Regions from separate parts of the Monashia sp. NPDC004114 genome, predicted to be linked through region 1. Evidence: riboswitches for the same ligand, from Rfam matches in the RefSeq annotation. Region 1 holds a riboswitch; each other region holds the start of a gene.
The links. A riboswitch is a leader RNA that binds a small molecule or an ion and turns the genes downstream of it on or off. The one in region 1 is predicted to bind cyclic di-AMP.
Positions count from the first base shown of each region.

Region 2: another riboswitch for cyclic di-AMP. It lies ahead of ACWEOW_RS17845 (C40 family peptidase); the one in region 1 lies ahead of ACWEOW_RS04120 (hypothetical protein).
Region 3: another riboswitch for cyclic di-AMP. It lies ahead of ACWEOW_RS02395 (transglycosylase family protein); the one in region 1 lies ahead of ACWEOW_RS04120 (hypothetical protein).

Region 1 is NZ_JBSGGK010000002.1:287,020-296,407, forward strand. Features, by position in the region: gene ACWEOW_RS04110 (hypothetical protein) at 1-509, shown strand, start outside; gene ACWEOW_RS04115 (ANTAR domain-containing protein) at 786-1,085, shown strand; gene ACWEOW_RS04120 (hypothetical protein) at 1,161-1,532, opposite strand; cyclic di-AMP (ydaO/yuaA leader) riboswitch at 1,693-1,841, opposite strand; gene ACWEOW_RS04125 (DUF1810 domain-containing protein) at 1,989-2,432, shown strand; gene ACWEOW_RS04130 (MFS transporter) at 2,526-3,800, opposite strand; gene ACWEOW_RS04135 (bifunctional [glutamine synthetase] adenylyltransferase/[glutamine synthetase]-adenylyl-L-tyrosine phosphorylase) at 3,797-6,829, opposite strand; gene glnA (type I glutamate--ammonia ligase) at 6,836-8,173, opposite strand; gene ACWEOW_RS04145 (immune inhibitor A domain-containing protein) at 8,355-9,388, opposite strand, start outside.
Region 2 is NZ_JBSGGK010000015.1:5,668-15,055, forward strand. Features, by position in the region: gene ACWEOW_RS17830 (mycothiol transferase) at 1-485, shown strand, start outside; gene ACWEOW_RS17835 (carboxymuconolactone decarboxylase family protein) at 673-1,284, shown strand; gene ACWEOW_RS17840 (DsbA family oxidoreductase) at 1,416-2,099, opposite strand; gene ACWEOW_RS17845 (C40 family peptidase) at 2,208-2,972, opposite strand; cyclic di-AMP (ydaO/yuaA leader) riboswitch at 2,975-3,136, opposite strand; gene ACWEOW_RS17850 (iron dependent repressor, metal binding and dimerization domain protein) at 3,400-4,095, opposite strand; gene ACWEOW_RS17855 (MFS transporter) at 4,124-5,356, opposite strand; gene ACWEOW_RS17860 (hypothetical protein) at 5,472-6,629, shown strand; gene pdxH (pyridoxamine 5'-phosphate oxidase) at 6,812-7,513, opposite strand; gene ACWEOW_RS17870 (hypothetical protein) at 7,572-7,976, shown strand; gene ACWEOW_RS17875 (pentapeptide repeat-containing protein) at 7,993-8,778, opposite strand; gene serC (phosphoserine transaminase) at 8,931-9,388, shown strand, end outside.
Region 3 is NZ_JBSGGK010000001.1:536,199-545,586, reverse strand. Features, by position in the region: gene frdD (fumarate reductase subunit FrdD) at 1-113, shown strand, start outside; gene ACWEOW_RS02400 (protein kinase domain-containing protein) at 247-2,091, shown strand; cyclic di-AMP (ydaO/yuaA leader) riboswitch at 2,405-2,515, shown strand; gene ACWEOW_RS02395 (transglycosylase family protein) at 2,541-3,236, shown strand; tRNA gene ACWEOW_RS02390 (tRNA-Thr) at 3,387-3,459, shown strand; partial or broken gene ACWEOW_RS02385 (DUF6582 domain-containing protein) at 3,938-4,099, shown strand; gene ACWEOW_RS02380 (hypothetical protein) at 4,416-4,745, opposite strand; partial or broken gene ACWEOW_RS02375 (FAD-dependent oxidoreductase) at 4,707-6,628, shown strand; gene ACWEOW_RS02370 (MerR family transcriptional regulator) at 7,059-7,376, opposite strand; gene ACWEOW_RS02365 (Hsp20/alpha crystallin family protein) at 7,534-7,965, shown strand; gene ACWEOW_RS02360 (hypothetical protein) at 7,993-8,352, shown strand; gene ACWEOW_RS02355 (J domain-containing protein) at 8,576-8,917, shown strand; gene ACWEOW_RS02350 (hypothetical protein) at 9,228-9,388, shown strand, end outside.

The DNA.
Region 1 (9,388 bases):
CGGCGGTCGAGGATCGCCAGCCACTCCTGCTGCTGGCCGCTGCGCTTGGCACGTCGAGCCTCGCCGCCGCAGCGATCCTGTCTGTCTCGGCGCAGTCGCACGAGATCGTCCGTTTTCCCGGGGCGACCTACCGCGGCACTCCGTGGATCTGGGCCTGCGCGGCCGGGCTGCTCGCGGTCTTCCTGGTGCTCCCCCGCGAGCGCACGAGGCTGACCGACCAGGCGGTGGTCCGGGGACTCGCTGTCGTCGCGCTCCTGGCCGGCGTCGTGGTCTGGCCCGCCGACGTCAGCGAGGTCGCCGTCGCCCGCCAGAACGACGGGGTCATGATCTGGGAGCGCGCTCAGTCTGAGCTCATCACGGGAAGCAGCGACCCGGTTGCCGTGGCGCACCGATGTCTCATCGCCGACCAGGCGAGAACGTGGGCGGGGTCGAGCAGCTACCGCCGGGCGTACCTCCAGCTCTATGCGCAGGCCTTCGTCCACCAGTGGCACCGCCCGTGGTGCGGCTGAGTGCGGCTGACTACGGCTGACCCGAAGCAGGCGTATGCCGCCCGCGTTGCCATCTCGGCAACGCGGGCGGTTCCAACTGGTGCAGCCACGCCGGAGGCGCTGGCTTGACCTCACGGCGTCGCCGCCTGGGCCATACCCGGACGGTCGTTGGTTGTTGCTGGCGGTGGTCGTGAGGTAGCACTCAGGTGAGGCTCGGACTGCCGGCGTAGTGTGGGTTGATTGCTGACGCGGTCTAGACCCGGCTATGCGTGGCATGTGACGCCCGGAGGTGAACCGATGGGAGGACATAGAGGCCCGCGTAGGGACTGGGACGCAGAGCAGGACGAGCGCGACCAGCTCGCGCACCAGGTCCAGCTGCTTCGGAACAAGACGATGCATCTCGAGCGTGCGCTCGAGACCAGCCGCAGCATCGGTGCGGCCATCGGGATCGTGATGTCGACGGAGAAGGTCACCCGCGAGCGTGCCTTCGACAGGCTCCGCACGGCCAGCCAGTGCCAGAACCGCAAGCTGCACCAGATCGCCGACGACGTGGTCGAGGTGGGGGCTCTCGAGACGGAGGCGAAGATCCCGGCCTGAGCCCTCGAGGAGGAAGTCCGCGCCCCAACCCCACCCAGCGGCGACCCGGGCTGCGTCGGCGCGCAATCCTTGCAGTCAGTCGTCGCGCTCCCACGGCGCGTCCTCGCCCATCTTGGCGTAGTACTTCGCCAGGTGGCTCTTGACACGGTCCCGGTCGGAGTCGGGCAGGTCGACCCCACCACGCGACCCTTGCATGACGGCTGCGGCTGCCATGACACCGCGCGGCACCGCCTCGAGGCGTCCGCCCACGACGTCGCAGACGAGCAGCTTGTATGCCGTGAAGTTGTCCTTGTTGTCCGAGTCGTACCAGAGGTGGGCAGACCGGTACTTCTCGTTCGGCTTGTCCGCGGCGCCTGCCCACTTCCGTACGCGCTTCTCCGCGGCGGCTCCGTCCCACTCGCGGTCGCGGTCGGCCAGTGGCAGGTCCTGGAAGCTGGTCACACTCATCGTCCTCGGCTCCTTCACCTCGCGGTTCTGGGTCATCGGACCGGTCCGCCGTGCTTCGGCAGGTCCGGCCGTAGTCTCATACCCGCCCGACGCGCGTCCCAGCGACGGAGGTCTCTCACGACGGCATCCGGCCAGCAGCGCGGTGACACGAAGACGGTTGGGAGCCGCACGCTCAGCCGTAAGGTGAGCTGTCGGGTTCGGGCGGAAGATGCCCGGCCGCTCTCGCGGCTTCACCCCAAGGACCAGTCCTCTGACGGGCCCACATGTGGGTCCCCCGCTCCTGCCCCGGTGAATCGACTGTGCTCCACCGGCGGGCAGGATTTGGCGTACCGGTGTTTCGCCCGAAGGACCCGGGCGAGCTACTGCGCCGTCGACGGTAACCAACACGATCTCGGAATATGGAAATCTGTGTGTTTGATGTGCGCAGAATGGGCCTGATGGTGTACTGGACAAATCGTGACCGATGACCCGTTCGACCTGGCTCGGTTCGTCTCCGCGCAGGACCGTGGGGGCACCTACGCTCGGGCCCTCACCGAGCTCCGCGCCGGGAGCAAGCGGAGCCACTGGATGTGGTACGTCTTTCCCCAGGTTGCCGGGCTCGGGCAGAGCCCCACCTCCCAGCTGTATGCCGTCTCGGGCCTGCCCGAGGCACGCGCCTACCTCGCTCACCCCGTCCTCGGACCACGCCTCATGGAGTGCGCACGTGCGGTCGATCAGCTCACAACCCGTGACGCGAGGTCAGTGCTGGGCTCGATCGACGCCGTCAAGCTCCGCTCGTCGATGACACTCTTCGAGCGGGCGGCCGAAAACCCTGACACGGCAAGCCTTTTCGCAAGCGTCCTGGACCATTACTTCGACGGGCGTCGCGACGACGCGACCCTGGGAATCCTCGGCTCCTGACGCAGCGCACCGCACCCGGCAAGGCACCGGGCAGCGGCAGACTCTGCCGGCAGTCTCCGCCTGCGTTGGCGGCTGCTGGGAGTTTCCCGTCGGTCAGGCGGCGTGCGAGGAGGACGCATACGCACGGTCGACCTCGGTGAGCACGCGGCGGTGCGGCCACCTGGCCGACAGCAGGGCGACGAGGGCGAGACACACTGCTGCGCAGATCGTGACTCCGATGTAGGGGTTGGTGTGCTGCCCGACCCAGCCGGCGGCCAGGAACGAGAGACCGGCGGCCGCAATCGAGACGGAGCCGGCCAGGCTGAAGATGCGACCGCGCAGCTCGGGCTCGGTCACGAGCGCGAACGTGGCCTGTAGCGGCACCATGAACGCCTGCATCATCCCGCTCGCGAAGAACAGCGCCGCGATGACGATGATCGGCGGGTGGAACGCTGTCGCGAGCAGCGGGAGCGGCATGGCGAGCGCGAGCGGGACGATCGACCGGTTCTGGCGCTGCACGTCAGGTCGGCCGATGAGCACGATCCCGATGACCGCGCCGGCGATCGGAGCGGCCATGAGGACGCCACCCCACCCACCCCAGCCGTTCTCCCCCGCGATCGGGATCGCGAGTGCCTCGGGAGCGGCGATCCCCAGGCTGGCGACAGCACTCAGGGTCACGAGCCGGGCGAGCACGGGGTGATGTGCGAGATCACCCGCGGCGGTGAACAGGTCATGGGCGAAGCCGCGCAGGCCCTTGCCACGCTGCCCGGTGACAGGTCGCAGCTGGACCACCACGAGGATGACGATCGCGGCGAGCACGAAGGTCACGAGGTCGAAGAGCAGGCCGGCCTCGGGGCCGAGGAGGGCGACCAGCCCTCCGCCGATGGCGAGCCCGAACGCCTGGTTGCACTGCTCCGACATCGCGCCGAGGCCGACCGCGCGCGCGTAGAGACGCCGGTCCTCGAAGAGGTCGGTGAGCAGGATCATGTTCGAGGCCGTCGCGGCGCCACCGATGAGCTCCAGGGCGAAGAGAGCGACGAAGACGCTCCACAGGCCGGTGTCGGCCACGACCAGGACCATGAGGCCGAGCACGCAGGTGGCGCGCAGCAGGTAGGACCAGATGAGCACCCACTTGTACGGGAACCGGTCGACGATCGGCCCGACGAGGCTGCGGCCGAAGAAGCTGGGCACGAGGCTCACGGCCAGGGTGGTGGCCGTCGCCAGCGGTGACCGGGTGCGCTCGAACACGACGGCAGCGATCGTCACGCGCGCGATGTAGTCGCCCCACATGGACAGCGCGTTGGCCACGAAGATCGGCAGGTACCGCGGAACCCGAAGCACGGCTGCGTAGGTGGGCGCACTGCCGTCGTGCCCCTGACTCGGATTCACGTGACGACGCTACCCCGAGGTGGTGAGTCGTAAAAGTTGAAATCGGTCGCGTGACGAGACCGACGCGCGACCCGTAGCCAGAGCTCCCCCAGCGAGGCCGCTTCGCCTGCCGGGCGGCCCATGATGCGCCCGATGCCGTCGGCGTCGCGGACGTCCGCAGGCACGACGTCGGTGGGGCGCCCGCGCCACAGCACGCCGGCGTTGCGCATGAGTGCACCGAGGCGCCACGCCTCGCGCAGGGCCTTGACGTCCTCAGCTCCGATGAGGCCCTCGTCACCGATGGCCGTCAGGGCGGCCATGGTGCCCGTCACCCGGAGCGACGGACGCTGGTGCGCGTGCAGCAGCTGCTGCAGCTGGACCGTCCACTCGACATCGGTGAGCCCTCCCGTCCCGAGCTTGAGGTGGGTGCGCGGGTCGGCGCCGCGTGGCAGACGCTCGCTCTCGACCCGTGCCTTCATCGTGCGGATCTCGCGGACCTGTGTGGCGTCCAGCCCGTGCGGAGGCCACCGCAACGGGTCGATGAGCTCCCGGAACCGCGCGGCGAGCGACTCGGGTCCAGCGATCGGGGTCGCCCGCAGCAGTGCCTGGAACTCCCACGTCAGGGCCCACCGCTCGTAGTACGTCCGGTAGGAGTCGAGGCTGCGCACGAGAGGACCGTTCTTGCCCTCCGGGCGCAGGTCCGCGTCGATGCCGAGCGCCGGGTCGGGCCCAGTGCCTGCGAGCAGCTTGCGCAGCTCCTGGACGATCGAGGTGGCGCGGGTCTGGACGTCCTTGTCCTGAGCTCCCTCGTGGGGACGGTGCACGAACATCACGTCGGCGTCGGAGGCGTAGCCGAGCTCTCGGCCACCGAAGCTGCCCATGGCCACGACGAGGATGTCGCCCGCAAGCGGCCGCCCGTCACGGCGCTCCGCCTCAGCCACCGTCGCGTCGAGCGCGACCTGGATCGTCGCCGCCGTCAGGTCGGTCAGCGCGTCCCCGACGCCCCGGAGGTCGATCGTTCCGACCAGGTCGGCCATCGCGATGCGCAGGAGCTCGTGACGCCGGATCGCCCGGACCGCGGCGACCGCGTCGGCCGCCGTCTCGCGCCGTCGTGCGGCCGACTGCATCGTCGTCGTCAGCGCCTCGCGACTTCTCGGGGTGAGGCCGCCCGAGTCGCCGAGGATCGACACGCTCTCGGGTGAGCGCACCAGCAGGTCGGCGACGTACCGGCTGCGAGCGAGGCAGTGTGCAAGGCGCTCAGCGGCCCGGCCTTCGTCGCGCAGCATCTTGAGGTACCAGTGGGTCGTGCCCAGCTCGTCGGACACGCGACGGAAGGAGAGCAGGCCGGCGTCCGGGTCGGCCTCGTCCGCGAACCAGCCGAGCATGACGGGCAGCAACGTCCGCTGGATCGCCGCCCGGCGGCTCACACCGGTGGTGAGCGCCTCGATATGCCGCATGGCGCCCGCCGGGTCACGGAAGCCCAGCGCGAGCAGGCGCGCGCGGGCGGCCTCGGGGCTCAGTCGGGCCTCGGTCGGGCTCAGCTTCGCCGCCGCCGCGAGGAGCGGACGGTAGAAGAGCCGCTCGTGGAGCCGGCGGACCTCCCGGGCGGAGGCCATGCGGTCGGCGACCACGGCCTGCTCCGGGTGTGTCCGATGTCCCATCGACCGGCCGAGGCGACGCAGGTCGGCCTCGGTCACCGGCATGAGGTGGGTCCGACGGAGCCGGTGGAGCTGGATCCGGTGCTCGAGGCACCTCAGGTGGCGATAGGCACGGTCGAGGGTCGCGGCGTCCTCGCGCCCGACGTAGCCGCCCTTGGCGAGGGCGCCGAGGGCCTCGAGCGTCGTGGCCGAGCGCAGGCTGGTGTCCGTGCGTCCGTGGACCAGCTGGAGCAGCTGGACGCTGAACTCGACATCCCGGAGGCCGCCGGGTCCGAGCTTGAGCTGACGGGCGGCCTCGTTGGCGGGCACGTTCTGCTCGACACGGCGCCGCATCGCCTGGACGTCCTCGACGAAGTTCTCGCGGTTGGCGGCCTCCCACACCATCGGCGAGATCTCGGCCTTGTAGCGCAGCCCGATCTCCTTGTCCCCCGCGGAGACCCAGGCCTTGAGCAGCGCCTGGAACTCCCACGTCTTTGCCCACCGCTCGTAGTAGGCCTTGTGGCTGCTGATGGTGCGCACGAGGGGCCCCTGCTTGCCTTCCGGACGCAGGGCCGCGTCGACCGGCCAGAGACTGCCCTCGGGGGTCGGGGTCGAGCAGGCGCGCATCGTCGCTGTGGCGAGCGCCGTGCCGACACGCAGGGCGGTGTCCTCGTCGAACCCCTCGGCGGGCTCGGCGACGAAGATCACGTCGACGTCGCTGACGTAGTTGAGCTCGCCGCCGCCCGTCTTGCCCATGCCGATGATCGCGAGCCGGCACGCCTCGTGGCCGTCGCCGTACTCCTCCCGCGCGATGGCCAGGGCCGCCTCGAGGGCCGCCTCCGCGAGCTCAGCGAGAGCCTCGCCGACGACGGGCATCTCGGCGAGCGGGTCGGTCGAGGTCAGGTCGAGGGCGGCGATGCGCAGCAGGCCACGCTTGTAGGCGACCCGGAGTGCGTCGACGGCCGTGCGGTCACCGCGCTCCTCCGTGACGGCACGCACCAGCTCCTCGCGCACCTCGTCCCCGGTATGCCGTGTGGCCCGCGCCGTGTCCAGCCAGTGCTCCGGGTGCCGGACGAGCTCGTCGACCAGCGCGCCGGAGGCCCCGAGGACATGCGCGACTCGATCCCTGCCGACGCCATCGCTGGCCAGCTCCGACGCAAGCGCAGTGATGCCCCAGTCCGCCGGATCGCCTTTGGCTGCAAGGGACTCCGCCACTCGGACCAGCCCGAGGAGTGCCTGGTCAGGGTCCGCGCTGTCGCCGAGAGTCGCGAGGAGGGCGTCCAGTCGGCCGTCCGGCGCGGTCGCGCGGAAGGGCAGGAGCGTCGGGTCGTCGAGCAGTGCCGCCGCGCGTGCGGGGTCGGCGAAGCCGAGCCGTGCGAGCTGGCCCTCGGTCGTCGTGGTGCGAGATGACACGTTGCGTCAGAGGCGGGGCAGGTAGCGGTTGAGCTCGAACTGGCTGATCTCGTGACGGTAGTCCAGCCACTCCTGTCTCTTGTTGCGCAGGAAGAAGTCGAAGACATGCTCGCCGAGCACCTCGGCGACGAGGTCGCTCTGCTCCATCGCCTCGAGTGCCCGGTCGAGCGAGGCGGGCAGCGGCTTGATGCCCATCGCGCGCCGCTCGGAGTCGGTGAGGCTCCAGACGTCGTCCTCGGCCTCCGGCGGCAGGTCGTACCCCTCCTCGATCCCCTTCAGTCCCGCCCCGAGCAGCACCGCGAAGGCGAGGTACGGGTTGCACGCGGCGTCCAGCGACCGCACCTCGATGCGGGTCGACTGCCCCTTGTTCGGCTTGTGCATGGGCACCCGCACGAGCGCGGAGCGGTTGTTGTGGCCCCAGGTCAGGTGCGCGGGTGCCTCTCCGCCGCCCCACAGTCGCTTGTAGGAGTTGACCCACTGGTTGGTCACCGCCGTGATCTCGGCGCCGTGGAGGAGCAGCCCGGCGATGAACTGCCGCCCGACCTTGCTCAGCTGGTAGGGCGCGCCGGCCTCGTAGAAGGCGTTGGCGTCGCCCTCGAAGAGCGACAGGTGGGTGTGCATGCCCGAGCCCGGGTGCTCCGAGAACGGCTTCGGCATGAACGTCGCGTAGATGCCCTGGGTCAGGGCGACCTCCTTGACGACTGTCCGGAAGGTCATGATGTTGTCCGCGGTCGACAGTGCGTCCGCGTAGCGCAGGTCGATCTCGTTCTGGCCGGGTGCGCCCTCGTGGTGGCTGAACTCCACCGAGATGCCCATGTTCTCGAGCATGGTGATCGCGGCACGGCGGAAGTCGTGGCCCGTGCCGTGGGGAACGTGGTCGAAGTACCCGGCGTCGTCGACCGGGACCGGGCGGCCGTCAGGCCCGCGCTCCTGCTCCAGCAGGAAGAACTCGATCTCCGGGTGCGTGTAGAAGGTGAAGCCGAGGTCGGCGGCCCGGCCGAGCGCCCGCTGCAGGACATGGCGGGGGTCGGCGAAGCTCGGTGAACCGTCGGGCAGGGTCAGGTCGCAGAACATCCGCGCGGTGCCCGGCGGGTCACCGCGCCAGGGCAGGATCTGGAAGGTCGAGGGGTCGGGCTTGGCCAGCATGTCGGCCTCGTAGACGCGAGTCAGGCCCTCGATGGCCGAGCCGTCGAAGCCGATTCCCTCGGCGAAGGCGCCCTCGAGCTCGGCCGGCGCGACCGCCACTGACTTCAGAGTGCCCAGCACATCGGTGAACCAGAGGCGGACGAAGCGGATGTCGCGCTCCTCGATGGTCCGGAGCACGAACTCTTCCTGACGGTTCATATGTCGATCCTGCCGCATGCGTGTTGCAGCGACGTTAAGAGTCACAAGGTTTGGGACGCGAGCCGTGGCGAAGGCCCGGTATGCCGCCGAGGGACCGGACGGCATACGCAGCGGGCGTGCGTGGGCCCCCGGAAGGAGGGGTCTTCCGGGGGCCCACGCGGTCACGCGGTGTGCCTGTCGGTCACTTGAACTGGACCTTGACCTGCAGCTCGTTGCCGCCGTCGACGGTCTTGGCCACGGTCATGGTCGTGCCCGAGCCCGCAACCTTCGTGGACGCCCCGGGGTTGTCCGCGGACCAGTAGCGGTTCGGGTCCGAGTCGTCGAACGTCGGGATGGCGGGCGACGACGGGACGTCCGTGGCGACACCGTTGCGGTGGAAGGTCACGGCGTCGGTCGCCTCCTGGCCGAACGTCGCGTCGAACGGCTGGCGCCGGTTGCCGAGCTTGACGTTGCCGTCCAGCATGATCGGCGCCGGACGAGCGTCGACCGGAAGGACCTGGCCGCCACCGGGGTGGGTGGCCGTGTTGTTGTCGCCGAACTCGCCGTTGGCGAACCAGACGAGCATGCCGTTCTGGTACGGGAACCGCTCGACCCAGTCTGCCTTCGTGCTCCATCCGAAGTTGTACGGGCCGGTTCGGAGCGTGTCGTCGTAGCCGCTGTAGGTGCGGTTCTCGGCGAGGTACATGTCCTGGACCTGGCGCGCCGTCGTGCCATCCATGATCGAGAACCCAGCGGCCTTCCACGCGCCCGCACCCGACTCGGTGTCGTCGGTGGTGCCGGCGACACCATCGAGGGTCACGGTGATGTCGTCGATGAACGGGCCCTTGTAGTGCACGCCGCCGTCAGTGTTGTAGCGGAAGCGGAACTGGACCGACTTGCCGGCGAACGCCGACACGTCCCACGACTTCTCTGTCCAGCCGAAGGTGCCGTTGAGGGCGGAGCCGACCTGGGTCCAGGTCGCGCCGTTGTCAGCGGAGACCTCGGCGAAGAGGTAGTCGTAGTCCTTCTCCATATCGCCCTGCACCCACGCGGAGACCGACGCCGACGTCTTGCCGGTGAGGTCGAGCGTGCGGGTCATCGTCGTGTTGAGGTTGTCGGCCGAGCCACCCCACCATTCGGCGGAACCCGAGTGCGGCGTGTTGTATGCCGTCTTGACCGTGCGCGCCGGAAGCGGGACGACCAGGGCCTGGTAGTTCGTGTTGCTGACCTTGTCGG
Region 2 (9,388 bases), on a different contig from region 1:
TCAAGGCCGACGGGCTCGACTCGGCCGGCCTCAACACGACCCTCGCCACGTCGACGTTGACGCTCGGCGGCCTGCTCAAGCACCTCGCCGCGATGGAGGACTACGCCACCACGCACAAGCTGGCGGGCGAGCCGCTCGGAGCGCCGTGGGACGCCTTCGGCTGGGACGGGTCCAACGACTGGGAGTTCGAGTCGGCCGCGGACGACACCCCGCAGCAGCTCTACGAGCTCTACGACGGAGCGGTCGACCGCGCTCGGGCGCGGATGGCCGCGGCCCTGGCCGACGGCGGGCTCGACCACGTCGTCCACGCCTCCGATGACCGGGGGCACGCGAACTTGCGCCGGCTCGTCCTCGATCTGATCGAGGAGTACGGGCGCCACACCGGTCACGCAGATCTCATCCGCGAGGCCGTCGACGGCCGGGTCGGCGAGGACCCTGACCCGGGCTGGCGCCCCCGGTCAGGCCACTTCCGGTTCCACGCCTGACGGCGCCCCGCCCTCCCACACCACAACACGCCGGACCACGCGGCACCACGCCGCACCACACTGCAACACACCGGGCAGTCGCAAACGACGACGGCAACAACCGTCATGGTTGACGGCTACCCGGTGTGTTGTGAGGCAGGCGTGGGACGATGAGGCGGCCACAGCGGCATACCGACGGAGCGAGCACATGGCACAGGACCCGATCGCCCACGGCTTCCTCACCGAGCCGGAGATCACGCCCGAGATCCAGGCGTCCTACGACAGCGACGTGACCGACCACGGCTACGTCATGAACCTCACCCGGGTGTGGGCCCATTCGCCGACCGCGCACGACAAGCTGTTCGGCCTGGTCGCCGACGCGGTCGAGCTCGGCGGCCTGACGTTCCGACAGCGGGGCGTCCTCATCGCCGCGATGGCCTCGACGGTCGGCGACTCCTACTGCTCGCTGGCGTGGGGCAACCGCCTGGCCACGGCCGCCGGCGAGGACGTCGCCGGCGCGGTGCTACGCCACGAGGACGAGCCCCTCGACCCCGCAGACCGCGCCCTTGCGGTGTGGGCTCGCACCGTCGCCCGCGACGCGAACGACACGACCGCCGCCGACCTCGATCCGCTGCGCGAGGCCGGGTTCGACGACCAGCAGATCTTCGCGATCACGCTCTTCGTCGCGCTGCGCCGGGCCTTCTCCATGGTCAACGACGCCCTCGGGCCGCAGCCCGACCGGCAGCTGCGCGACGCCGCCTCCGCGCCCGTCAACGACGGGGTCACCTTCGGGCGGCCGGCCGCCGACACGCTGTCCTGAGGTGGTTCGGCGCGCGTCGCGCCTGGACTGACGAGCGAAGCGAGCGCCAGCGAGCGAGTCGAGGAGGGAAGGCGTGACGTGAAGGCGCGCCGAACCCGGCGAGCGGAGCGAGCCCGTGTAATGGCCGCAGGCTAGATCGTCTGGGTCGCGACGCCTCGCAGCAGGGCGAGGTAGTCGTCGGTGGCGCGCGCACCCGACAGCGCGGCATACCCGTTGGCCAGGACGAACGGTGTCGCCGTGACGCCCATCGACCGCGCGACCTCCTCGTCGGTGCGCACGTCGTCGGCGTACTCGTCCGATGCCAGGACCGCTGCAACCCGCCGCTCGTCGAGCCCGCACTCGGCGCCAAGGCGCTGCAGCACCTCGTGGTCGTCGATGGGCAGCCCCTCGCGGAAGTGCGCCGCGAGGAACCGCTCGGTCGCGGCGGAGCGAAGGTGCGGACCTCCCAGCTCGGCCGCGAGTGCACACAGCCGGTGCGCGTCGAACGTGTTGGCCCGGACCGCCCGGTCCCAGTCGAAGACGATGTCGTCGGCCACCGCCACCTCGCTCGCGTGGGAGTTCATCAGCCGCCCGGCGTCCGCGTCGCCGCCGTGCTTGGCGCCGAGGTGGTCGGCCACCGGCACCGAGCCGCCCACGGGCAGGTCGGGGTCGAGCTCGAACGAGCGCAGCCGCACCGTGACGTCGTGCGGGCGCTCGAACGCGGCGATCGCGTGCTCGACGCGGCGCTTGGCGATCCACGACCACGGGCACACGAGGTCTGCCCAGAACTCCAGCTCGACGAGTGTCGTGGACTCGGCTGCAGGCTGGTCGGTCATCAGATCAGTCAACCACGGCGGCTGGGGAGCCGCCGGACCGCGCCGGCCCGAAAAGCACTGCGCCCCCACCGTTCCCGGTGAGGGCGTGAGCGCATGTGGAGGGGGAGATCAGAATCGGCCGTACCCGGACGGCGTCGTCCAGATGGAGTGGTTGCCGATCGTGGTGCCGGAGTGCTGCGCGTCGATCATGCGGCCCGGGCTCACGTAGATGCCCACGTGGTATGCCGGGTAGCCGAAGAAGACGAGGTCGCCCGGCTGCGGGTTGCTCACCCGGGTGGCGGCGGCCTGCTGCTGCGAGGCGGTGCGGGGGATCGAGATGCCGGCCTGGCGGTAGACGTACGACGTGAAGCCGGAGCAGTCGAAGCCCGACGGGCTCGAGCCGCCGTAGACGTAGGGGATGCCGAAGAGCGACTGCGCGATCCCGACGATGCCGGAAGCGCTCTGCGTCGGGTTGGACAGGGCGGTGCGGGCCGTCGAGCGGCTCGCACGAGCAGCTTCGGCGCGGCGCTCGGCGGCGACCTTGGCGGCCTTCTCGTCAGCGCGGGCCTGCTTGACCTGGATGTCCTCGATGACGACGGGCCTCACGTTGGCCGGCTTGACGCTGACCTTGGCAAAACCGATGGAGGACAAGGCATTCGACGCCGTCAACGTGCCGGTCTGCGGACCGACGGCCGAGGGCGCTGCGACGACACTGCTCGCACCGTCGGCTGCGTTCGCAGGGTTCGCGAACGTTGCGACGAGGCCACCCGAGGCCGCCACGATCGCGGCACCCTTCACGGCGGGCTGAGCAGACTCCTTGGCGATCATCTTGAGCTCGGAGATCGCGTTGAATCGACCGGGTGCGCGGTGGCGACCGGGAACGTTCTGAGCCACGTTTGACCTCTCGACGCCTGCGAGGTGAGCTGTCGGGTTCGGGCTGGAGGTACTGCCCGGCCTTCGCTCGGACCGGTTGGTCCGTTGGAGGGCTTCACCCCAAGGACGTCTCACGACGCCCGGGTAGGTGGGTCCCCCGCTCCTGCCATGCGGTTTCGTGCTGAGCCCCGGATCGATGGCAGGACTAGGCGGTTCGACCCAAGACACTTGCCCGACGGGGAGAGCAAGCGACGCCCACCGTACCCAAGTCCGGAGGGCTTGTCACCCTGTGGCTCACCAAAGTCAAAAGATTTACGAACTGATGCGGACGACACAGCCCAGGACGGCACAATTCACCCGCAGTGATCCGGACATAACATGACGACACCGCCACGGACCGAGGACCCGGGGAATACACCCCCGGACGGCCCGGCACACGGCCCCGCGCTCAGGCGGCCTGGCAGTAGACGTGGACCGCGACGTCCTCAGGCAGCGACACGGCCGTCTCGGCCTCGCTGCCCTCCCGGACGGCCACGACGCGGCCTCCCTCGCGGACCACCTCGACCCGAGCGCCCGGCACCACCCCGGCGCTCGTGAGCAGTGCGAGCGCCTCCGGATCGACCTGCACCGGCTCGCCGATGCGGCGGATCGTCACGATCGCCGGCCGGTCCGTGACCACCAGGGTCAGGGCAGTGAGGCCCGTGAGGAAGTCCTCGTCCTGCTGGAGGCCGAGCTCCTCGAGTCCGGGGATCGGGTTGCCGTAGGGCGACTCCAGGCCCTCGCCGATGAGGCCGAGGATCTTGCGCTCGACCTTCTCGGACATGACGTGCTCCCAGCGACAGGCCTCGTCGTGGGCGTACTCCCACTCGAGCCCGATGACGTCCACGAGCAGCCGCTCGGCCAACCGGTGCTTGCGCATGACCCGCGTGGCGAGCAGCCGGCCGTGGTCGGACAGCTCAAGGTGGCGGTCTCCCGACACGGCCACGAGGCCGTCACGCTCCATCCGGGCCACGGTCTGCGACACCGTGGGGCCGGAGTGGCCGAGGCGCTCAGCGATCCGGGCCCGGAGCGGGACGATGCCCTCCTCCTCGAGCTCGTAGATCGTCCGGAGATACATCTCGGTGGTGTCGATCAGGTCCGTCACGGTCATACCTTCTCAGAATCGTCAGGCGTCAGGGAGCACCCGCAACGGGGCTCCGGGTCGGGTCGTGCCGAGGGACCCACACACGCAGCCACCCTGCCCCGACGAACGCTCCGAGGCCGAGGACGACCGACGAAGCGCCGAGGGACATGATGGCGGTCAGTGCTGACAACGTCAGCGGCCCCGCCGCCCTTCCCAGGTCGGCGAAGAGCCGCCAGCCCCCGAGGAACTGGGACCGTCCCTGGACCGGCGACGCGTCGGCTCCGAGCGTCATGATCAGGCCCGCCCCGAGCCCGTTGCCGATGCCGAGGACGGTGGCGACCGCCGTCACCGCCACCAGCGTCGTCGCGAGCGGCAGCAGGAGCATTCCGGCCCCCAGCACGACCATGCTCGGCACCGCCGCGGCCACTCGGCCGAAGCGGTCCATGAGCCATCCGGACGGGTAGAACAGCACCATGTCGAGAGCGCCGGCGACGCCGAAGACGAGTGACGTCTGGGCGGGTGACAACCCGACCGACTCGGCCCACAGCGGCACGACGGCCTCCCTGATCGCGCGAGCCCCGGCCACCGCCATGGCGCCGGTCCCGAGCGTGAGCAGGACGTGCCGGTGTTCGAGCAGGACCGACATGACCGAGCGGTGCGTCTGCCCCACGGGCAGCCGGTGGGAACCCGACGTGATGTCGGGTGCCACGAGCACGAGGACGAACGCCGCGATGCTCGCAAAACCACCCACGACGTATGCCGCCTCGATCCCCCACCGCGCCACGACGAACGACCCGGCGAACGGGCCGAGGAACGAGCCGATCCGGCTCACGCCGCCGAGAGTCGACAGCGCACGGGCCCGCATCGCGACCGGGACCGCCTCGGTGAGGTAGGTCTGCCGGGCGAGGCCGAAGAGGGACCCGGCCAGGCCGATGATGAGCACGCCGGCGAAGAGCATCGCCAGTCCCCCGGCCAGCGCCGCGACGAGCATGCCGACGGCCTCGACCACTGCCGCGACGAGCAGGGCGCGGCGCTCGCCGATGCGGGCCGCGAGGGCCCCGGACGGGAGGTCGCCGACCAGCTGTCCCACTCCCAGGGCCGCGACGAGCAGGGCCGCGAGGCCGACCGAGGCTCCCAGCCCGCGCGCCGACACCGCGATGATCGGTGCGACCGCGCCGGCTCCGATGGACCCGAGCAGGGTCGGCCCGTACGCCGAGAGGGCGACCGCGCGCAGGCTCTGGCGTCGGTCGCCGGCGCCCGTGCCTCCCCGAATCTCGGTCACGCCACAGGACCCTAACGATTGGGTTTCTGCGGTGGCTGCCCCGACCAGCCGACGAAACCATGGGCACGTGACCTGGATCCAGCGGGCGAGCAGACCGCGGGCGGTGGAGGTGGCGGTGGCAGCAGATGCCCCCGCGACCACCTTCCGGCTGCTCTCCGGGGTCACCGCTCGGCTGCGCGCCGGAGCGGCGCCGATGAGCGGTCAGGAGACCCTCGGACCAGACCATGAGGACGGCTCCGTCGATGGTGCCGACCGCCCACGGACCCTGGCCCTGCTCATGCTGGGCGTGGCGGCCGCGGCCCTGCTGATCTCCCTCGGTGCGCCGATCCCCACCGTCGTCATCGGGTTGGTCCTCTTCGGCGTCCTGCACAGCTTCCTCGAGATCCGCTACCTCACCGGGCGGTTCTCCAGCATCCTCAGCCGGTCCTTCCTCGAGCTGCTTGCGGCCCTCGTGACGTGCGTCGTCATCTGCCGCCTGCTCGTCCCGGTCCTCGGCCGGCCCGCCGAGCTCGCCGAGATCGCGCTCGGCTACACGGTCCTCGCGGTCGGCGCCCAGCGCGGGCTCTCGGGCGGTCGCAAGGTGGCGGTCTGGGTGGCGCTCGTCCCAGCGGCCGTCGCGTCACTGGTCTGGCCGGCATACCACGTCGTCGTCCTTGCCCAGCTGCACGGCCTCGTGCCCCTCGTCTTCCTCTGGGAGTGGGCCACCCGCATCCGGTCGGTGACGCGGCGCCGCCTGTTCCGGGCGGCGCAGGTCGTGTGGGCCGTCGGGGTGCCGCTGGTGATCCTGCTCGGCGCGTTCGACGGCTGGCTGTCGGCCGACCCCGGCATCGTGCGCAGCCTCGTCGGCGACGGCGCCCACGTGGTTGCCGCAACTGCGCCGCCGGGCGAGGTGGGCACGCTCGTGGGCCTGCGACTCGTCACGGTCTTCGCCTTCCTGCAGACGATGCAGTACGTCGTCTGGGTCGCCTTCATGCCGCGCTACGCGCAGGACGCGTCGGCGGCCTTCGAGGCGCGCGTGCCATGGCTCACGGGGGCTCGGCTGTGGGCGGTCGGTTTCATCGTCGCTGCGCTGTTCGCCGTGATCTTCGTCCTCGACTACACCCAGGGACGCACGCTGTATGCCGCCCTGGCGAGCTACAGCGGGTACCTCGAGTTCCCGGTGCTGCTCGCTCTCCTCGTCGGTGGCTACCGGCTGGGCGACGCGGCTGCGAGCGGGGGCGGCGGAAAAGGCCTTGCCGCCCCGTTCGGACTCGACGTACGGTCGAGGGACTGAGCCAAGAAGGGAGGTGGTCCGAGAAGTGATTTCTTCCGGGACGTGTGAGGTGGCCACGCGCTAGTCGCGTCCACCACCCTCACCCAAGGATGAGGCAGGGCAGTCCGGTCTAGAACGGGCTGCCCTGTTCCCTTGCCCACCTCTTTCTGCGAACCGCGCGCAGCGTCCGCGCCCGGTTGGGGTCAGGGCTGCAGGCGTGACCGCGTCCAGGCAGCGGCCTCGGCCAGGTCCCCGTCGCCTGTCCGGCGGAACACGATCCGGTCGTGCAGCCGGTTGGCGCGCCCGGCCCAGAACTCGACCTCGTCGCAGACGACCCGCCATCCTCCCCAGAAGTCCGGCACGGGCACGTCGTCGGCGGACCCCGTGTCCGGGAACCGCGCCATCGCCTCGGCCCACTTGCGCTCGAGCTCAGCCCGGTCCGCCGCCGGCCGCGACTGGTCCGACGCCCACGCGGACAGGCGGGCGCCGTAGGGCCGAGTGGCGAAGTACGCCTCGACCTCGTCGCGCCCGACCGGCACGGCGGCGCCGCGGAAGCGGATCGCGCGGTAGAGCGCCGGCCAGGTCAGCGACGCGGCGATGCGCGGGTTGGCTCGGAGCTCGAGGCTCTTGCTCGACTCCAGGTTCGTGACGAAACCCGGCCCGCGCTCGTCGAAGAAGCGCATGAGCACGGTGCGGACGTTCGGCGCGCCGGAGGCATCGGCCGTGGCCACCGACAACGCCGTCGGCTCGGCCACGTCGTCTCGCTGGGCGGCCTCGGCGATCGCGGTGTCGACCCAGGCCCTCGCCTGGAGGTACGGAGACGCAGCGACCTCCGACTCGGCCAGGCCGTCGCCCGCGTAGTCGTGTCGGGGCAGCAGGGGTCTTCCGGGAGCCGTTCCGTCCATGCGTTCAGACTAGGGTGGAGGCAGCCCGGACGGACGCGGGCCTTAAGGAGTACGACGGATGGCAGGCAAGGGCAAGGCCGCGGTGACGGTCGTCAAGCTCGGCGTCAAGTACGGCCCCCAGATCTGGATCGCCACCCAGGCGCTGCACGGGCCGGCGAAGGAAGCCGTCAACAAGGCCGTCTCGAGCGAGCGCGCCCGGCGCCAGGCGATGGCGCACGCGACGTCGCTGGCCGACGGCAGCATCCTCAAGGTCTACAAGGGCGACCAGGCGCTGTGGGTCGTCTTCAGCGGCGACGAGACCGTCACCGTCTACCCACCCACGGACATGCCGCTCAGCGTTCTCATCGAGCGGGCCGACCTGACCAAGCGGATCCGTCCCGAGGACAAGCTCAAGGCGCGGGACCGCGCCAAGGATGCCGCGACCGCCGCGCTGCGGCGCGCCAAGCCGAACCAGATCAACTGACCTCGCGACCCCCCGGCTAGTCCGCGATCGCAATCCCGAACTCGGCGGCGAGTGCGTCGGCGAGGTCGATGACCTGCGGCCGGCTCAGGGTCGCGCCCTTGAGCCCGGCCAGGCCACGCGGCGCCCGCAGCGTGGCCCCCGACAGGTCCAGACCGGCATACTTCCCTCGGCCGAAGGTGGGCTCGACGAGGGTGCAGCCCTCGAAGGTCAGCCCGGCGACCGTGGCCTCGGTGAGGTCGAGCTCGACCACGACGCAGTCGACGAAGGCGACGTCCTTGAGGCTTGCGCCGCGCAGGTTGAGGAAGTCCACCTTCCCCCCGCGAACGGTGACGTCGCGCCAGGTCGAGGCCCAGGCGGACACGGCGGCCAGGCGGCAGCCGTCGAGGGTCGTCTCGACGAGACTGGCGTCGGACAAGGCCACCCCGACCCCGTGGACGCGCTCCCACTCGCACTCGGACCAGCGCGACCCCTCCAGATGAGCGTCGTCCAGCCGGCAGCCGACCAGCGAGCACTCGAGGAACGCCGCGTTCTCGGCATGTGCTCCGGCGAAGTCGGTCTCCTCGAAGCGGATCGAGTCGTGGTGCTGGTGGCGCGAGGCGTACACCGGCTCGGTGAACGCGGTCTGGTCGGCGGCGGACGGCATACGCCAGAGTCTGTCAGCCGCCGCCGACGCGGCGGGATCACCCGGATGCGACTCCTCGAAGCGACGCACCCAGGTCTTGGCGTCGCTCGCGGCCGGGCGGTCGACGAGTCCAGGCCCGAGTGACGCCGATGAGATGACGCGCGAGATGTGGTTGTCCACACATCGAGCAGCGGTGTCCAAGGGGTGGGCATCTGAGGTTCAATGGGCGCGGTGACAACGGCGTCATCCGCCATCAACACGCCTGCCACATGCTCGTAACGTGGCCGCATTCCCCAAGGTGAAACCCCGTGACCGAAGTCCCGACCGCCACCGTGTCGACGCCCATCACCATCCCCGCTGACCTGCTGCCGGCCGACGGCCGGTTCGGCTCCGGACCCTCGAAGGTCCGGCCCGAGCAGGTCGACTACCTCAGCTCGCTGGGACGCACGGTCCTGGGCACCTCCCACCGCCAGGCCCCCGTCAAGAACCTCGTCGGCGAGGTGCGCAGCGGCCTGCGCGACCTGTTCAGCCTGCCGTCCGACTACGAGATCATCCTCGGCAACGGCGGCTCGACGGCCTTCTGGGACATCGCCGCGTTCGGACTCGTGCGCGACCGCGCCCAGCACCTCGCATTCGGCGAGTTCTCGAGCAAGTTCGGCAACGTCACGAAGGCGGCGCCGTTCCTCGGCGAGCCGACCATCATCAAGGCAGAGCCGGGCACGCTGGCGACGCCGCAGGCCGAGGCAGGCGTCGACGTCTACGCCTGGCCGCACAACGAGACCTCGACGGG
Region 3 (9,388 bases), on a different contig from region 1:
ACGGGCTCGGCCTCAAGGCGCACCAGCGCCTCATCAACACCGTTGTGTACGCCCTCGCGGTGATCGGGTCGGTGTGGGCCGCCGTGGTGCTGGTGGGGGTCGTCACCGCCTGAGGCTCGGGTGCGGCCCCGGGGCGCGGTCTGGGGCTGAGGTCTGGGGCTGCCGTGGGGGGCCGTGCGGCTGCCGAGCCGCGCGGCGCAGCGCCAAGCGGCTTCGGCTAGCAGGGCCGTCGCTTACCGTAGGGGCATGACCGCGTACGACCGGACCGACCGGGTCTCCACCCCGCGATCCGGCGCGGGCACCGGTCGGGTCCCGCAGGCGGGCGACGCCGGTGACGGCGGTCGAGACGGGCAGCGGCTCGGCCCCTACCGTCTGGTCGAGGAGATCGGCGAAGGTGGCATGGGGGTCGTGCACCTCGCCCTCGACCCGAGGGGCCGCGCGGTCGCCATCAAGGTGCTGCGGTCTCATGTGGCCCACGACGCCGATGCGCGCAAACGCCTTGCGCGAGAGGTGGATACGCTCTCGCGCATCCGCGACCCACGGGTCGCCAGTGTCATCGACGCCGACGTGATGGGGCCGCGGCCGTACATCGTGACCCGGTACGTCCCCGGCCCTGCGCTCGACGAGGTCGTCGAGGAGCGCGGTCCGATGGCGCCGGCCGAGCTGGCGCAGCTGGCGCGGGGCATCGCCGAGGCGATCCGCGCGATCCACGCCTGCGGGGTCGTGCATCGGGACATCAAGCCCGGCAACGTCCTGCTCGAGGACGGGGAGCCGGTCCTCATCGACTTCGGCATCGCCCACCTCCAGGACGACGTGCGGCACACCGTCGGGGGCCTCGTCATGGGCACGCCGGGCTACCTGTCGCCGGAGCTGGTCGAGGGCGCCGAGATCACCGACGCCACCGACTGGTGGGGCTGGGCGGCGACCATCACCTACGCCGCCTCGGGGCGCCCGCCGTTCGGTCGCGCGCGCATGGACGCCGTGCTGACGCGCGTCCGCGCGGGTGACGTGGACCTCGACGGGGTCGACCCACGTCTGGTGCCGCTGCTGCGAGCGTCCTTGTCTCCCAACCCAGCCCGCCGACCGTATGCCAACCAGGTCATCGCTGCGATCGAGCAGTATGCGGCTGGGCGCGCTGCGACGGTCCCCAACCCGCCCTCGGGCGAATGGGACGGCCGGTCGACGCCGATCGCGCCGGGAGCGACGCAGGTCGTGCAGGAGCGCACGACCGCGCGCTACCCCGTGGTGCCCGAGGGACCGGACGATGCGCGATGGGCGCCACCGCCGACGGGACCGCGACAGGCCGACCCCAGCGATGCGGCATACCAACGGGGTTGGGATGACGAGCCTGAGGTCGACGAGCAGTGGGACGGAGCCGAGTCCTACGACGAGCGCTATGTGCGAGGCGGGCAGCCGCCTGCGGCGGAAGACTTCTGGCCGGACGAAGACCTGGACGAAGGCGAGCCAGACGACGGCGAAGTCGTTGCGCGCGAAGGCGATCCGCGGATCGGGATGCCGATGCGCACCGGGCTGCTGGGAGCCGCGGCGATCGCCTGGCTGGGCACCCTCATGGCGTGGCCCGGCATCGCCGTCGTGGCATTCGTGGTGTGGTCGGTGCTGGCGCGGGCGACGGACCGGTCGGTGACCGCGCTCGTCCTGAGGCGCTACAACTACGGCCGGCGTCGCAGCGACCTCCCCTACGCGGTCGTGGCCAGCCCGCTGCACCTGGTCGTGGGCGCGATCGCGACCGTCGTCGGACTTCTGCTGCCGCTCGGCGCTGCCCTCGCCGGTGTGTTCGCGACGGCGCTGCTGCTCGCCGGCACCAGGGGCGACGGGCTCGGCCCGGGCGCTCCGATCACGCTTGCGATCGGCGGGGCGCTGGGACTTGTCATGGCATGGTGGGGGCCGGGTGGGGCATCGCTGCGGCGCGGGTCCCGGTCGATCGCGCGGCGGGTCGTGCCGGTCGGGCTGCCGATGCAGATCGCCGCCGCGGCGCTCTTCAGCTTCGGCATCGTGGCCGCCGTGCTCGCCCTCAACCATGGCGCTGCGTTGCTCTGGAATCCGTTGGGCAGCAACCCTTTTGGGGGTTGAGCTCGGGATGGCCGGAACAGCTCCTCCGGTCTATAGCAGAACACAGGTAAAGCACAGGTCAAGTCCAGGTCACAAAACGATCTCGGATGTGCTTGTGTCGGGGGGCTTGCTCACGTACCGTCAGTGCCACGGCGGCTACCGACTCTAGGGCCGGGAACGGGGTTGTGACATTTCATTTCCCCGGGCCGCTTCGTCGCGTCCGGCTCCACACGGCACGTCGCACAATTTCAGATGGAACCCAGAAATCCGGTCCCTGAGCGCGCCGAGCCTCGCCAGCCAGGGACGTCGCCCGCAACCGCGGGCCGGGCGAGGACGGGGGACCCAGTGCGGCCGGTGAGTGATGCCAAGAGGACGAGATCCGGCCTGGGGGTGAAGTCGCGAGAGCGGCGGGGCACCTGACGCCCTAACCCGACAGCTAACCCCGCAGGCGCCGTCAGGAAGGATCACCCATGCAGTACCTGTCCAAGCACGCTGCCGCCAAACGGATCAAGGTGAAGCAGCGCCTTGCTGGAGTCGGAATCGCAGGTGCCGCCACCGTCGTGGCGGGCGTCGCCACTGGAGGAGCGGCCAAGGCCTCGACGGTCTGGGACCGTGTTGCCGCGTGCGAGTCCGGCGGCAACTGGCACATCAACACCGGCAACGGCTACTACGGCGGCTTGCAGTTCTCGTCGTCGACCTGGCGTGGCTACGGCGGGGGTGCATACGCATCGCGTGCGGACCTCGCCACGAAGGCGCAGCAGATCGCGGTGGCGCAGCGTGTCCTTGCATCGCAGGGCCCCGGCGCGTGGCCGGTGTGCTCGGTCCGGGCCGGCCTCACCCGGTCCGGCGGCGGTGCGACGTCCGGTGGCCTGCCCGCGGCCGGCTCGTCCTCCCGCTCGACGGAGCGGACGACCAAGCAGTGGACCAGCAGCAAGAAGAAGGTGACCAAGAAGAAGAGCTATGCCGCCACGGGGAGCTCGCAGCGCACCTACCCGGTGGCTGCCAGCGGCTCCAAGATCACCGTGCGCAAGGGCGACACGCTGTCCAAGCTCGCCGTCAAGCACGACGTCGACGGTGGCTGGAAGGAGATCTACGCGGCGAACCGCGACAAGATCGACAACCCCAACCTGATCTTCGTCGGCCAGGTCATCCGCATGCCCCGGTAGGGCGTGGCAGACTGAGCCGGACGGCCTCGCGCGACCAACCCCTGGGTCCCGCGGGGCCGTCCTTCTTTTCCGTATGCCGTGTCGCTCCGTTACGCTTTCGCCCGTCCCGAGCACTCGCCGACCCGACGGTGGGGGAGCCGCTCCGGGGGTGCTGGCGTGGCGCAATCGGTAGCGCACCTGTCTTGTAAACAGGTGGTTAGGGGTTCGAGTCCCCTCGCCAGCTCCGAATTTGGTTGGTGCGTAAGCGAATTGGGCTGCCAGCCGCACCTGTTTCTGATCTGTCGTCTCAAACAGGTGGCTTGGGGTCGAAGGGGGCTCTGACCTGCGGGAACGTCGCTCGCCGGGCCGCCAGGGCCTGGGAGTTGTGTCTGCCTGTGTCCCTGGGACTGGGCGTCTAATCGGACACCGATCGCACGAACGCGCCGGGTTTGTGCGTCACGGCGGCGTGCTCGAGGCATCTGATCGCCGTCCGAGCTGGGGCCCGGATGCCCTCGCCGCGAGCCGGGGACTCTTCGGACATGCCGGGTGTTCAACCGGCCGGCTCCTCCCCGCGTGCGCGAGCCAACGACCGGTAGACCGGCGCGCGGACGGACTGGCTGGGTAGGTGACAAGGCACAGCACCCAGCTCTTGTTCGGAGCAAAGGGGTCACCCCTGTGACGAAAGACCTGAGCGGCGGCAAGAACCGCAAGAACCTGAAGAACTATCCTTCGCCTTGCCCGAGCAGGAGAAGTACCCGATTCCAGACATCGAGCATGCGCGGAACGCGTTGGCTCGGGTGGCACAGCACGGCACCGCGGCCGGGCAGAAGAAGGTCCGCGCGGCCGTGGTGAAGAAGTACGGGAACCTGAAGAAGGACGACTGAACGCAACCCGTTCGGCGGGTAGGACCAGCCCAACCGCTTCCGGATCGACGTACTCTCGAGCAGGCCTGAGTTCACCGCCCAACGTGTCGAGCTCACGATCACCCAGGTTGGATGGTTCGCGCACAAGCGGAACGCAAAGTTGTCCGGGTGCAAGGCGTGGGACCTAGGCGCGGTACTCGACTGGGCCGCCGACCGGGCCCACGCCAGGGTCCGGAGTATTGGCCTCCGGTGGGCCGTCTGCCTCTGGGAGGCTGTCCAGGCCGCCCGCCAGGTGCGAGGCTTGCTGGCGATCTCGGAGGACGTCGACGAGCGCTGCTCACCCCTTCGGCTCGGTCTGACGCGACTCCTGCCGGTACGTGTAAGCGGCGGCCCGAACCCTTTCGTCGCTCTCAAGACCTGCCCCGAGAGCTCCGCCCAGTGTCGCGAGAGAGCTGGTAAGCCACGCCAGCTTCATGTAGTCGTCGGGTCGCACAGCATGCCCGATGCCTTGCTCGAGCAGATGTGCAGGCACCAGAACCGGTGAGGTCAGGAGTGCGAGCAGGAAGAGCGCGGCGTACAGGAAGAACACACCCAGAACGACCGTTGCCGTGGTGGCCAGATTGGCGTCATGACTGCCAACCCCACCCGCGTCAGCGCCGACCCGCACCTCGGAATCATCCGGCCCGTGCCGCCACCCGCCCGGCGTTTATGCGCCGAGTGCGTGCAGCTTGGCACTCCGTGGGTGCACCTGCGCCAGTGCCTGACTTGTGGCCAGGTCGGCTGCTGCGACTCGTCACCGATGCGACACGCGCGCGCTCACGCCGCCACGACCGGCCACGTCATCGTGCGTTCGATCGAGCCGGGGGAGAAACTGGAGGTGGTGCTATGCCGACGAGCAGTTCGTCTGACCCCGAGCTCGCGGACCTGCCCGAGACTCCCGACACGACGGGCGCCTACCCGCCTGACCGACGAGCAGATCATGCTGCTCTCGCGGTACGGCGAGCGGAAAGCGTTGACCAAGGGCACCACGCTGTTCCGCGAGGGGGACCGCGACTGCGGCCTGTTCGTCGTGCTCGACGGCAGGGTCCAGGTTGTCCAGGAGGACAGCACCGAGGGAGAGATGCGAGTGATCGCCGTCCACGGCCGGGGTCGGTTCGTGGGCGATCTGTCCATGCTGACGGGCCAAGCTGTCTACGTCACCGCCATCGCCCACACCGACGTGGAGGTCCTCGAAGTGGCCTACGACCGCCTCAAGGAGGCGGTCACCCAGGATCAGGCGCTCGGAGATCTGATACTGCGGGCCTTCATCCTCCGACGCGCCCTTCACGCCGACCTCGGCGTCGGCCTTCGGATCATCGGTTCCCGCTACTCATCCGACACCCGCCGGCTGAGGGACTTCGCGAGCCGCAATCGCATCCCGTGCCGCTGGGAGGACGTGGAGGAGGATCCCGAGGCAGAGGCCACTTTGCGGGCGTTCGACATCTCACCCGACCAGACACCCGTCGTGATCTGGAAAGGGCAGACGGTCCTGCGAAACCCCAGCACCACTGAGCTGGCCGACCTCATCGGGCTACGAGCGGCGCCGAAGCGGGCGGCATACGACCTCGTCGTGGTCGGCGCAGGCCCGGGCGGCCTGGCCGCGGCGGTCTACGCCGCCTCCGAGGGGCTCTCGACGGTCGTACTGGACGCGCTCGCCACCGGCGGGCAGGCGGCTACGTCGTCCCAGATAGAGAACTACCTGGGGTTCCCGGCCGGTATCACCGGCGCGGAGCTGGCCGACCGCGCCGTGGTGCAGGCCCGAAAGTTCGGCGCCGTCTTCAACATCCCCGGCGAGGCGACCTCCCTCACGCAGGCCGACGGCTATCACGTGGTGGGGTTGGCGGAGGGTGACGCCCTGATCGCACACGCTGTGCTCGTCGCCACGGGGTGCAATACCGACGTCTCGACATCCCCGGTATAGACCGCCTCGAGGGCAGCAGCGTCTACTACGCCGCCACGGAGTTCGAGGCCCGGCTGTGCCGACAGGACCCCGTCACCGTCGTGGGCGGTGGAAACTCCGCCGGCCAAGCGGCCTGCTTCCTGGCCCGGCAATCGCCCGTGGTCAACCTGGTTATCCGACACGACGACCTGGAGAGGGACATGTCCCGCTATCTGGCCGATCGTGTGGAGCATGCGCCACGCATCAGGATCTGGCGCAACAGCGAGGTGTGCGAGCTCATCGGGGATGAAGCTCTCGAAGAGGTGCTGCTGCACAATCTCCAGTCGGATGAGGAGCACCGCGTTGCGACGACAGCGTTGTTCGTGATGATCGGTGCAGCCCCCCGAACCAGCTGGCTCCTGGGAAAGATCCCGCTGGACGCCAAGGGCTTCATACTCACCGGGCCTGCCGCAGATTGCTCCGACGGCTCGTTCGAGACCCGCCGCCAGGGCGTGTTCGCCGTGGGCGACGTACGAAGTGGCTCGGTGAAGCGCGTCGCCTCCGCCGTCGGTGAGGGCTCGGTCGCGATCCGCCAAGTCCACGAGTTCCTGGAAGCCGAGGGCCGCCGGTAAACACGCGCGGTCGCCCATGTGGTGCGCCCCAGTCTCCTCCGGATCCCAGGGAACACGAAGTCCTCCCTTTAACTCACCGACGGCTGCTGGCGCGCGAGTGGGTGTTTCGGCTTGAGGTTAGGGATCTATCGGCTACTGCGACTGCTCAGGTCCGGTGGGTAGTTTTCGTCGTCGGGGTCAGCGGCGGGAACTGTGAGCTGTTGTTCCAGCCAGTCGGCTTCATCCGCGGGTCCACGCGGCTCGTCCGCGCTCGCGCGCACGGTCGAGGTTGGTCCGCCGGGAGCGGAAGCAAGTCCCTGGTGGGCTGCCGGGTCGACGGGGGTGAGCTGCTCGAGCCGGTCTGCTTCGGGGACTGGTTCGCTGGCATAGAGGAGCTGCGAGTCGTCGGTGGGCGGCCTCGGGTTGTCGGTGGGGTGCACGCGGTTGGCGGTCATCGCTGGTCCTCCTTCGCGGTGTGTGGCTTGTGGTCCGATCGAAGCCGGGCGTTCTGGTCCTGCAGGTCGATGACCATGGCGATCCCGGCGAGGTTGAGCCCGGCCCCGAGGAGCTGGCCGATGCGGCGGAGCCGGTCGATGTCCTCGGCGCTGTAGCGGCGGGTGCCGCCGGCGGTGCGTTCCGGGGTCAGTAGCCCGCGCGCCTCGTAGGCGCGCAGGTTCTGCACCCCGGTGCCCGCGAGCTCGGCGGCCACCGAGATGCCATACACACCTCGGGCCGGGTCCGGTCCATCCAGCCTGTCCAGCCTGTCCACTCGAACGCGTCCTTCCGAACTTCCGTGAAATCGCCTCTTGCATCAGCATCCCACGAGTGCTATATGAAATCTATAGCGCACGCCACAGATCCCAAACCGGGGGCTGTGGCCCCACCAAGGAGCATCCAACAGAACAGGAGTGATGGAGGTGGACACGATGCTGATGCGCACCGACCCGTTCCGCGAGCTGGACCGGCTCACCCAGCAGGTGTTCGGCAGCAACGGCACCCTGGCCCGACCATCGGTCATGCCGATGGACGCCTGGCGCGACGGCGACACGTTCCATGTCGAGTTCGACCTGCCGGGGGTGAGCCCGGACTCGGTCGACCTGGATGTCGAACGCAACGTGGTCACCGTCAAGGCCGAACGCCCATCGCGGGCCAGCGATGCCGAACTGCTCGCCGCCGAACGACCGCGCGGCATCTTCAGCCGGCAGCTGATCCTGGGCGACAACCTCGACACCGAGCACATCAGCGCCAGTTACGAGGCCGGCGTGCTCAGCCTGCAGATCCCGGTCGCCGAACAGGCCAAGCCACGCAAGATCGCCATCACCAGCAAGGACGAAGACCGCAAGGCCATCAACGCCTGACACCGCCTGACCCGGAAGGGACCGGTCATGCCCACCGCACCCCTCGCCGCACCGGCCACCGGCGACACCAGCGACACCACTGAGACGTCAGCCGCGACGGTCGATGAGCAGTTCCTCGACCTGATCTGCAACGACCCCGACCTGGTCGCGGCCGAGTTCGAGGCGATCATCGCCGCCGAGTGGCCCGAGCCGCCCACCCGCCTGCCCGGACGCGGCGCGGCCGGCGGGCCCTCAGGTGGCGGGGGAGTCCGCCGCGCGGTCGACACTGGCCCAGACCACCGCTGGCCGGCACCGGACCCGCAGATCCGTCGCTGGGCCAGGCAGCGCTCACCCCCGCTTCCACCAAACGGAGCCGATACGGACCGACCCCATGAGACAGAACAATGAGGAGAAAGGCAGGTGATCGCCAGCCTTGAACCACCACACACGAGGTGATCGCTCACCCGGCCGGCACATCCCAACCCGCAGCGTCTGACGCAAAATTGCGCGACGCGCGCCCGAACGGCGCCAACTCTGCAGGCCGGACGAGACTCTCCTCGCATAGTGGCCCCGGCCCCACCGGGCCGGGGCCACAACGCCAGCCCACACCCACACCAACTCCTCTCCGACCATGACCACCCCCCGGCCCGACCTCTACACCGTCCTGGGAGTCCCACCGACCGCCACCCCAGCCCAGATCAGCCACGCCTACCGGGCGCTGCTCCGGCGACACCACCCCGACACCCGGGCATCGGTCGACGCCTCAGACCCCGCCCTGTCCGACACGACCCTGCAACAGGTTCTGGCCGCCTACGAGGTGCTGCACGACCCCGCACGCAGAGCCCACTACGACCGGCAGGCCACGGCATCACGACCCGAGACATCAGACGCCAGGCCACGGCCGGACCACCGGCGCGCACCCAGCCAGCCGCCCATCGTGGCCGGCCCAGTCCGCTGGCACCCAACCGCCTGATCCGCCCGCGCACCCGGAAGCCACCGCTGAAGGGCCACTCGACACCCAACGATGCTTGCCCGGCTGGGCAAGGCCGTTCACCTTTTCGAGAGTGACCCCAGCCATCGTGGCATTCTGGATCAGACCCGCGGTGCCAGTCCCCCCGCGTCAGCCAATGAGCGCGGTCTGAACCACACGTCGGGCCCGGTCGGCGCGCCCAAGGCGGTGGCGCGCGACGCGTGTCCCACGCAGCGGTCCCCTCGCCGGCGGCGCACTGCTGACAACGCGTGTGTTCCTCGTGACGGAGTCGTGGGCTGCTATGGGGGTCTTCGTGACCATCATCGCAGCGGGCGCCGGGATGGTGTTCTGGGGGGCACACCGGCGGGCGCGGCTGGCCCTCTACAGCCTTCGCAAGGACAGCCGTTTGGCTAACGGACCAGGAGGGCGCCTCCTGCTCCTGACCTCGCTGTGTGCCTGCGCGGTCTCGGTCGT